One region of the Rouxiella chamberiensis genome, then DNA from elsewhere that is predicted to be linked to it. Evidence: predicted binding sites of a transcription regulator. Region 1 holds the regulator's gene; the other holds the start of a gene.
The links. Region 1 encodes sigma-54, which starts transcription at its own class of promoters, with help from an activator protein. Its sites were predicted from a motif close to GTTGGCACANNTTTCGCTNT; they were not measured.

Region 1 (3,423 bases):
GTTCAGCCAGCTCGCGAGCCAGCTGGGGCAATAACACCACCGGCAGATTGTCGACGCAATAAAAGCCCATATCTTCCAGCGCACGCAGGGCGACGGACTTTCCAGAACCGGAACGGCCGCTGACTATCATCAGCACCATGAGTTTCTTACTCCTTCGTTAAATCAATCGTCTATTTTCAGCGATTTACTCGTCTTCGGTCATTATCTGGTAAAGCTCTTCGTCACTTTGCGCACTTCGCAGGCGACGGCATACCGCTTTGTCGGCCAGCTTTTTCGCCACCAGCGACAGGGTATGTAAATGGGTTTTACATTGATCCGCAGGAACCAGCAAGGCAAAAAGCAGGTCAACCGGCTGATTATCCACGGCATCGAATGCAATGGGCTGCTCGAGCTGGATAAAAACGCCGACCGCGCGCAGTGTGTCCTCTTCAAGTTTTCCATGAGGGATTGCAATCCCAGCACCGATCCCGGTACTGCCCATGCGTTCACGGGTCAGAACGGCATCGAAAATCACCTGCGGCGCGAGGTTCAGCTGTTTGGCTGCCAGTTCGCTAATGATCTCCAGTGCGCGTTTCTTGCTGGCGCAATGGACGTTGCTTTTCGTGCATTCGGCGTTTAACACCGAAGTCAGCTGCAGTGCTGTATCGTTAATCATCTCATTTTCACTTTGGCGTCTGCCTTAAAGATTTAACGGCTCGCTTTTTACCCGTCGTGTGTGAAGCAGGGGCTTCGGAAACGTTGGGTAAAAACACGAGCCGATATAAAGGTCTTAAGGATCAGTGCTGTTTCAGTTTGTCTTTGTGTTTGTTCAGTTGGCGAGCCAGTTTATCAACCAACCCGTCGATAGCGGCGTACATGTCCTGATGCTCCGAGGTGGCATGCAACTCGCCTCCGTTCACGTGCAGCGTGGCTTCGGCCACCTGCTGCACTCTTTCGACACTCAATATTATATAAACCTGATTGATTCGGTCAAAGTACTGCTCGAGTTTGGCAAACTTTGCGTTCACGAATTCTCTGAGAGGTTCGGTAATATCTACGTGATGTCCGGTAATGTTGAGTTGCATAATGTCTTCCTTCTCTGTTGAGGTCAAACCAACTGTTTGCGCTGGTTTGAAGGCGGGATTGACAAAGACTCTCGGTATTTTGCTACAGTGCGTCGCGCCACCATAATGCCTTGATCCGATAGCATAGTGGCTAACTTGCTGTCGCTCAGAGGTTTGACGGGGTTTTCCGCCGCGATTAATTTCCTGACCAGTGCCCGGATAGCCGTGGATGAAGCTTCACCCCCGCTGTCCGTACTCACATGACTGGAGAAGAAATACTTAAGTTCGAAAATGCCCCGTGGACTGTGCAGAAACTTCTGCGTCGTCACGCGGGAGATGGTCGATTCGTGCATGTCCACGGCACTGGCAATATCGGCCAGCACCATAGGTTTCATATACTCTTCACCGAGATCAAAGAATGCCTGCTGCTGTTCAACAATACAACGCGTTACCTTCAATAACGTCTCGTTGCGACTTTCCAGACTCTTTATCAGCCATTTGGCTTCCTGCAAATTACTGCGGATAAATTGCCCGTCGCTATCGTTGCGCACTGAATTTCCCATTGCAGCGTACTGCTGGTTTATCTTCAGGCGTGGAATGCTGTCGGAATTCAGCTCTACCGTCCAGATTTTGCCGACCTTGCGCACCAGCACGTCGGGGATCACGTATTCGGATTCGCCGGTGTTGATGGACTGGCCAGGTCTGGGATCCAGAGACTGAATCAGCTGCATCGCTCCCTTAAGTGTATCTTCTTTTAGGCGAGTTGAACGCATTAGTGCGCGAAAATCGTGATTGGCGAGCAGATCGAGATGTTCGCCGACGATCAACCGCGCTTCGGTCAGAAAAGCGGTCTCGGGAATGTATTGGGAAAGCTGAATCAGCAGGCAGTCGCGCAGATCCTTGGCGGCAACGCCCACAGGGTCAAACCGCTGAACGCGTTTAAGCACTGCCTCGACCTCGTCCATGCTGACGTCTTCGTCGCCGATGCTTTCGAGAATATCATCGAGAGAAATGGTCAGATAACCGGTGTCATCGACGGCATCGACAATAGAGGTAGCGATTGCGCGATCGGTTTCGGTAAACGGCGTCAGCTCGACCTGCCACATCAGGTAGTCTTGCAGCGTCTGGGTCGTTTCACCCTGATAAACCGGCAGCTCGTCATCGCTGTAATCGTTGCCGGTGCCGGACGGCGTGCCTGCGGTGTAGATTTCGTCCCACGTGGCATCGAGCGGCAGCTCCTCGGGCATGTCTTTCTGCTCGAGGGCTTCGCGGGTGTCCAGCGCCTCGCTTTCGGTCGCTTCTTTGGCGTCTACTTCATCATGCAGATCGGATTGCTCCAGCAGCGGGTTGCTCTCCAGTGCCAATTGTATCTCTTGCTGGAGTTCAAGCGTGGACAGCTGCAGCAGACGAATTGCCTGCTGGAGTTGCGGTGTCATTGCCAGTTGCTGGCTGAGCCTGAGTTGCAAACCTTGCTTCATATCTTGATTTCAATTCCGTTACGACAAATTAGCGGAGTATCTACTTTTAAAGACCGAAAGCCTCAATTAAAGACGGAAAGCCTCGCCTAGATAGACGCGTTTAACCTGTTCATTCTGCATGACTTCTTCCGGCGTGCCGTGGGCAATCATATGGCCCTGGCTCACAATGTAGGCGCGTTCGCAGACATCCAGCGTTTCGCGCACATTGTGGTCGGTAATCAGCACGCCAAGCCCGCTGTCGCGCAGATGTTCGATGATCTTCTTGATATCGATAACCGAAATCGGGTCGACACCGGCAAAAGGTTCATCGAGCAGGATGAATTTTGGATTGGCGGCGAGCGCACGGGCAATCTCCACGCGGCGACGTTCACCCCCGGACAGCGACTGCCCGAGGCTGTCGCGCAGGTGCGAGATATGGAACTCTTCCATCAGCTCGTTGGCGCGAGCGACGCGCTGCTCTTTGTCGAGATCGTCTCTTATCTCCAGCACGGCCATGAGATTGTTGTACACGCTCAAACGACGGAAGATGGAGGCTTCCTGCGGCAGATAGCCGATTCCGCGACGCGCACGGGTATGCAGCGGCAGCAGGCTGATGTCTTCGTCGTCAACGACAATGCGACCCGCGTCGCGCTGCACAATGCCCACCACCATATAGAAAGTGGTGGTTTTACCGGCGCCGTTTGGACCCAAAAGTCCGACGATTTCACCTGACTTGACCGACAGGCTGACGTCTTCAACAACTTTACGGCCCTTGTAGGCTTTCGCCAGATTTTCTGCGATTAACGTTGCCATAGATTATCAGTTACTCTTTTTCTGACCTGCAGCCGCAGGGGTCTTTTGCTGTAGCTGAGACGGTACCAGCACGGTGGTCACGCGGCTACCCTTGTCGCTATAGGCCTGCA
Region 2 (3,423 bases), 380 kb from region 1:
CGATTTTACGGTTGATAACTTTAGGACGAGAAACGGCCAGTTCGAAACCTTCACGACGCATGTTTTCGATCAGAACCGACAGGTGAAGTTCACCACGGCCTGAAACACGGAATGCGTCGGAGTCTTCGGTTTCTTCAACACGCAGTGCCACGTTGTGCACCAGCTCTTTGTTCAGACGGTCAAGGATCTGACGTGAAGTCACGAACTTGCCTTCTTTACCACAGAACGGAGAGGTGTTGACGTTGAAGTACATGGTTACGGTTGGTTCATCAACGCTCAGGGCCGGCAGCGCTTCGACGTTCTGTGGATCACAGATGGTGTCGGAGATGTTCAGCTCGCCCAGACCGGTGATGGCGATGATGTCGCCCGCTTCGGCGATGTTCGCTTCGATACGCTCAAGACCCATGTGGGTCAGAACTTTACCGACTTTACCGTTACGAGTTTTGCCTTCGCTATCGATGATGGTGATCTGCTGGTTAGGCTTGACGGTTCCGCGCTTGATGCGGCCGATGCCGATAACGCCAACATAGTTGTTGTAGTCCAGCTGGGAAATCTGCATCTGGAATGGTGCTTCTACTTCAACCTGCGGAGCAGATACGTGGTCAACGATTGCCTGGTACAGCGGAGTCATGTCTTCGGCCATATCGTTATGGTCGGTACCCGCGATACCCATCAGTGCAGATGCATAGATGATAGGGAAATCAAGCTGCTCATCGGTAGCATCAAGGTTAACGAACAGGTCGAATACCTGGTCTACAACCCAGTCAGGACGCGCGCCAGGGCGGTCGACCTTGTTGATTACCACGATCGGCTTCAGACCATTGGCGAATGCTTTTTTGGTCACGAAGCGGGTTTGCGGCATAGGGCCATCCATTGCATCCACAACCAGCAGCACCGAGTCGACCATTGACATCACACGCTCTACCTCGCCGCCGAAGTCGGCGTGTCCCGGGGTATCAACGATGTTGATGCGGTAGTCTTTCCAATTAATGGCGGTGTTTTTTGCGAGGATGGTAATCCCACGCTCTTTCTCCAAATCGTTGGAGTCCATTACGCGTTCGGTGGCTTCCACACGCTCTCCGAAGGTACCGGATTGCTGTAGCAGCTTATCAACCAGGGTAGTTTTACCATGGTCAACGTGGGCAATAATGGCGATGTTACGCAAATTTTCGATCACAGCTTTGCCTCAGGCATTTAGAAATATAGAAATAGCGCGCTATTGTACACGTATTAGGCTAGGTTCTAAACAAGTTCACAAGATTCTCTTCGAAACAACTTCTGTATGGTTACTTTACGATCCCTTTCTCGGTGCAAAAGTCGCCATGACCCAAAATGGTGCACCAAAATGGTTCACCACGTGCGCGTTATTGAACCAAAATAGTGCATTAATCCCGTTATGGTGCATACTCAATAACCATACAACCCGCGCAGAATGGCAATCGTGCCCTTTTGACAAAGTTGGCACAGATTTCGCTATTACTTATTCAGGGTGAAAAGAGTCTTATCAGAGCCACTATAAAAGCTGTTTAAGCCACACGCCATTTTCAACAATGTTTGTTTATTCGTTCCACGACGAACACATAATGAGAAATTCGGGAGAACTAGTATGTCCGCTGAACACGTTTTTGCGATTATCAAGGAAAATGAAGTCAAATTCATCGACCTGCGCTTCACTGACACCAAGGGTAAAGAACAGCACGTTACCATTCCATCTCACCAGGTGAGCCCGGACTTCTTTGAAGATGGTAAAATGTTCGATGGTTCTTCCATCGGCGGCTGGAAAACCATCAATGACTCGGACATGGTATTGATGCCAGATCCGAGCACAGCGGTGCTTGACCCGTTCTTTGAAGAGTCAACCTTGATAATCCGTTGCGACATCGTCGAACCTAACACTCTGCAAGGTTACGACCGCGACCCGCGTTCAACGGCTAAACGTGCTGAAGACTTCCTGAAAACCTCCGGTATCGCAGACACCGTTCTGTTCGGACCTGAGCCAGAGTTCTTCCTGTTTGATGATGTGCGCTTCGGCAGCAGCATCGCGGGTTCCCACGTTGCCATCGACGATATCGAAGGCGCATGGAACACCGGCACCAAATACGAAGGCGGCAACAAGGGCCACCGTCCTGCTGTCAAAGGCGGTTACTTCCCGGTTCCTCCGGTCGACTCCTCTCAGGACCTGCGTTCTACCATGTGTCTGACCATGGAAGAAATGGGCCTGGTTGTTGAAGCTCACCACCACGAAGTGGCAACCGCAGGTCAGAACGAAGTGGCAACCCGCTTCAACACCCTGACCAAGAAAGCCGACGAAATCCAGATCTACAAATACGTGGTTCACAACGTGGCTCACGCATTTGGCAAAACCGCGACCTTTATGCCAAAACCAATGTTTGGCGACAACGGTTCAGGCATGCACTGCCACATGTCTCTGTCCAAAGACGGTAACAACCTGTTCTCCGGCGACAAATACGGCGGCCTGTCCGAAACTGCGCTGTACTATATCGGTGGTATCATCAAGCACGCCAAAGCGATAAACGCCTACGCGAACCCGACCACCAACTCCTACAAGCGTCTGGTCCCAGGCTACGAAGCCCCTGTTATGCTGGCTTACTCCGCGCGTAACCGTTCTGCTTCTATCCGTATTCCACACGTTTCAAGCCCGAAAGCGATGCGTATCGAAGCGCGCTTCCCGGATCCAGCGGCTAACCCGTACCTGGCGTTTGCTGCCCTGCTGATGGCCGGCCTTGACGGTATCATCAACAAAATCCACCCTGGCGATGCCATGGACAAAGACCTGTACCACCTGCCACCAGAAGAAGCGGCAGAGATCCCACAGGTTGCAGGTTCTCTGGAAGAAGCGTTGAAAGAACTGGATGCCGACCGTGAGTTCCTGACTCGTGGTGGCGTATTCACCAATGACGCAATCGATGCCTACATCGCACTGCGCACTGAAGAAAACGACCGCATTCGCATGACGCCACACCCGGTAGAGTTCGAACTGTACTACAGCGTCTAATCACGCGTAGTCCGGGCTTTACGCTCTGTACTGTCGCCGCTTTCGGGTTGCGGCAGTGCGGAACAAAAATATCGAGATATTTTTTGTTGCCGTGGAAAATTTCAGCCCATCTCCGGATGGGCTTTTTTCTCCACGCCTCTTTCCTGTGTGACACCTCTGATCCGAAGCGTTTACGGGTCGCGGTTTAAATGCACCAATCAGGTGCGGGAGACTGCTGTATGGCAACTGGCAAGCTGCCCGATGCTGGGCAGATCCTCAATTCTCTTATCAACAGCGTTCTGCTGTTGGACGACGAGTTGGCCGTGCATTACGCCAATCCGGCGGCTCAGCAATTACTTGCGCAGAGTACACGAAAACTTTTCGGGACACCGTTACCCGATCTGGTGGGCTACTTTTCGCTGAATATC

Region 2: a site for sigma-54 is predicted at 1,458-1,477, ahead of glnA (glutamate--ammonia ligase). Genes of this name have one in related genera too.

Annotation. Positions count from the first base shown of each region.
Region 1 covers NZ_CP114058.1:3,282,943-3,286,365, reverse strand. Annotated here, with positions in the region: gene rapZ (RNase adapter RapZ) at 1-139, opposite strand, end outside; gene ptsN (PTS IIA-like nitrogen regulatory protein PtsN) at 185-655, opposite strand; gene hpf (ribosome hibernation promoting factor) at 777-1,064, opposite strand; gene rpoN (RNA polymerase factor sigma-54) at 1,088-2,521, opposite strand; gene lptB (LPS export ABC transporter ATP-binding protein) at 2,588-3,313, opposite strand; gene lptA (lipopolysaccharide ABC transporter substrate-binding protein LptA) at 3,320-3,423, opposite strand, start outside.
Region 2 covers NZ_CP114058.1:3,664,610-3,668,032, forward strand. Annotated here, with positions in the region: gene typA (ribosome-dependent GTPase TypA) at 1-1,177, opposite strand, end outside; gene glnA (glutamate--ammonia ligase) at 1,607-3,016, shown strand; partial or broken gene glnL (nitrogen regulation protein NR(II)) at 3,235-3,423, shown strand, end outside.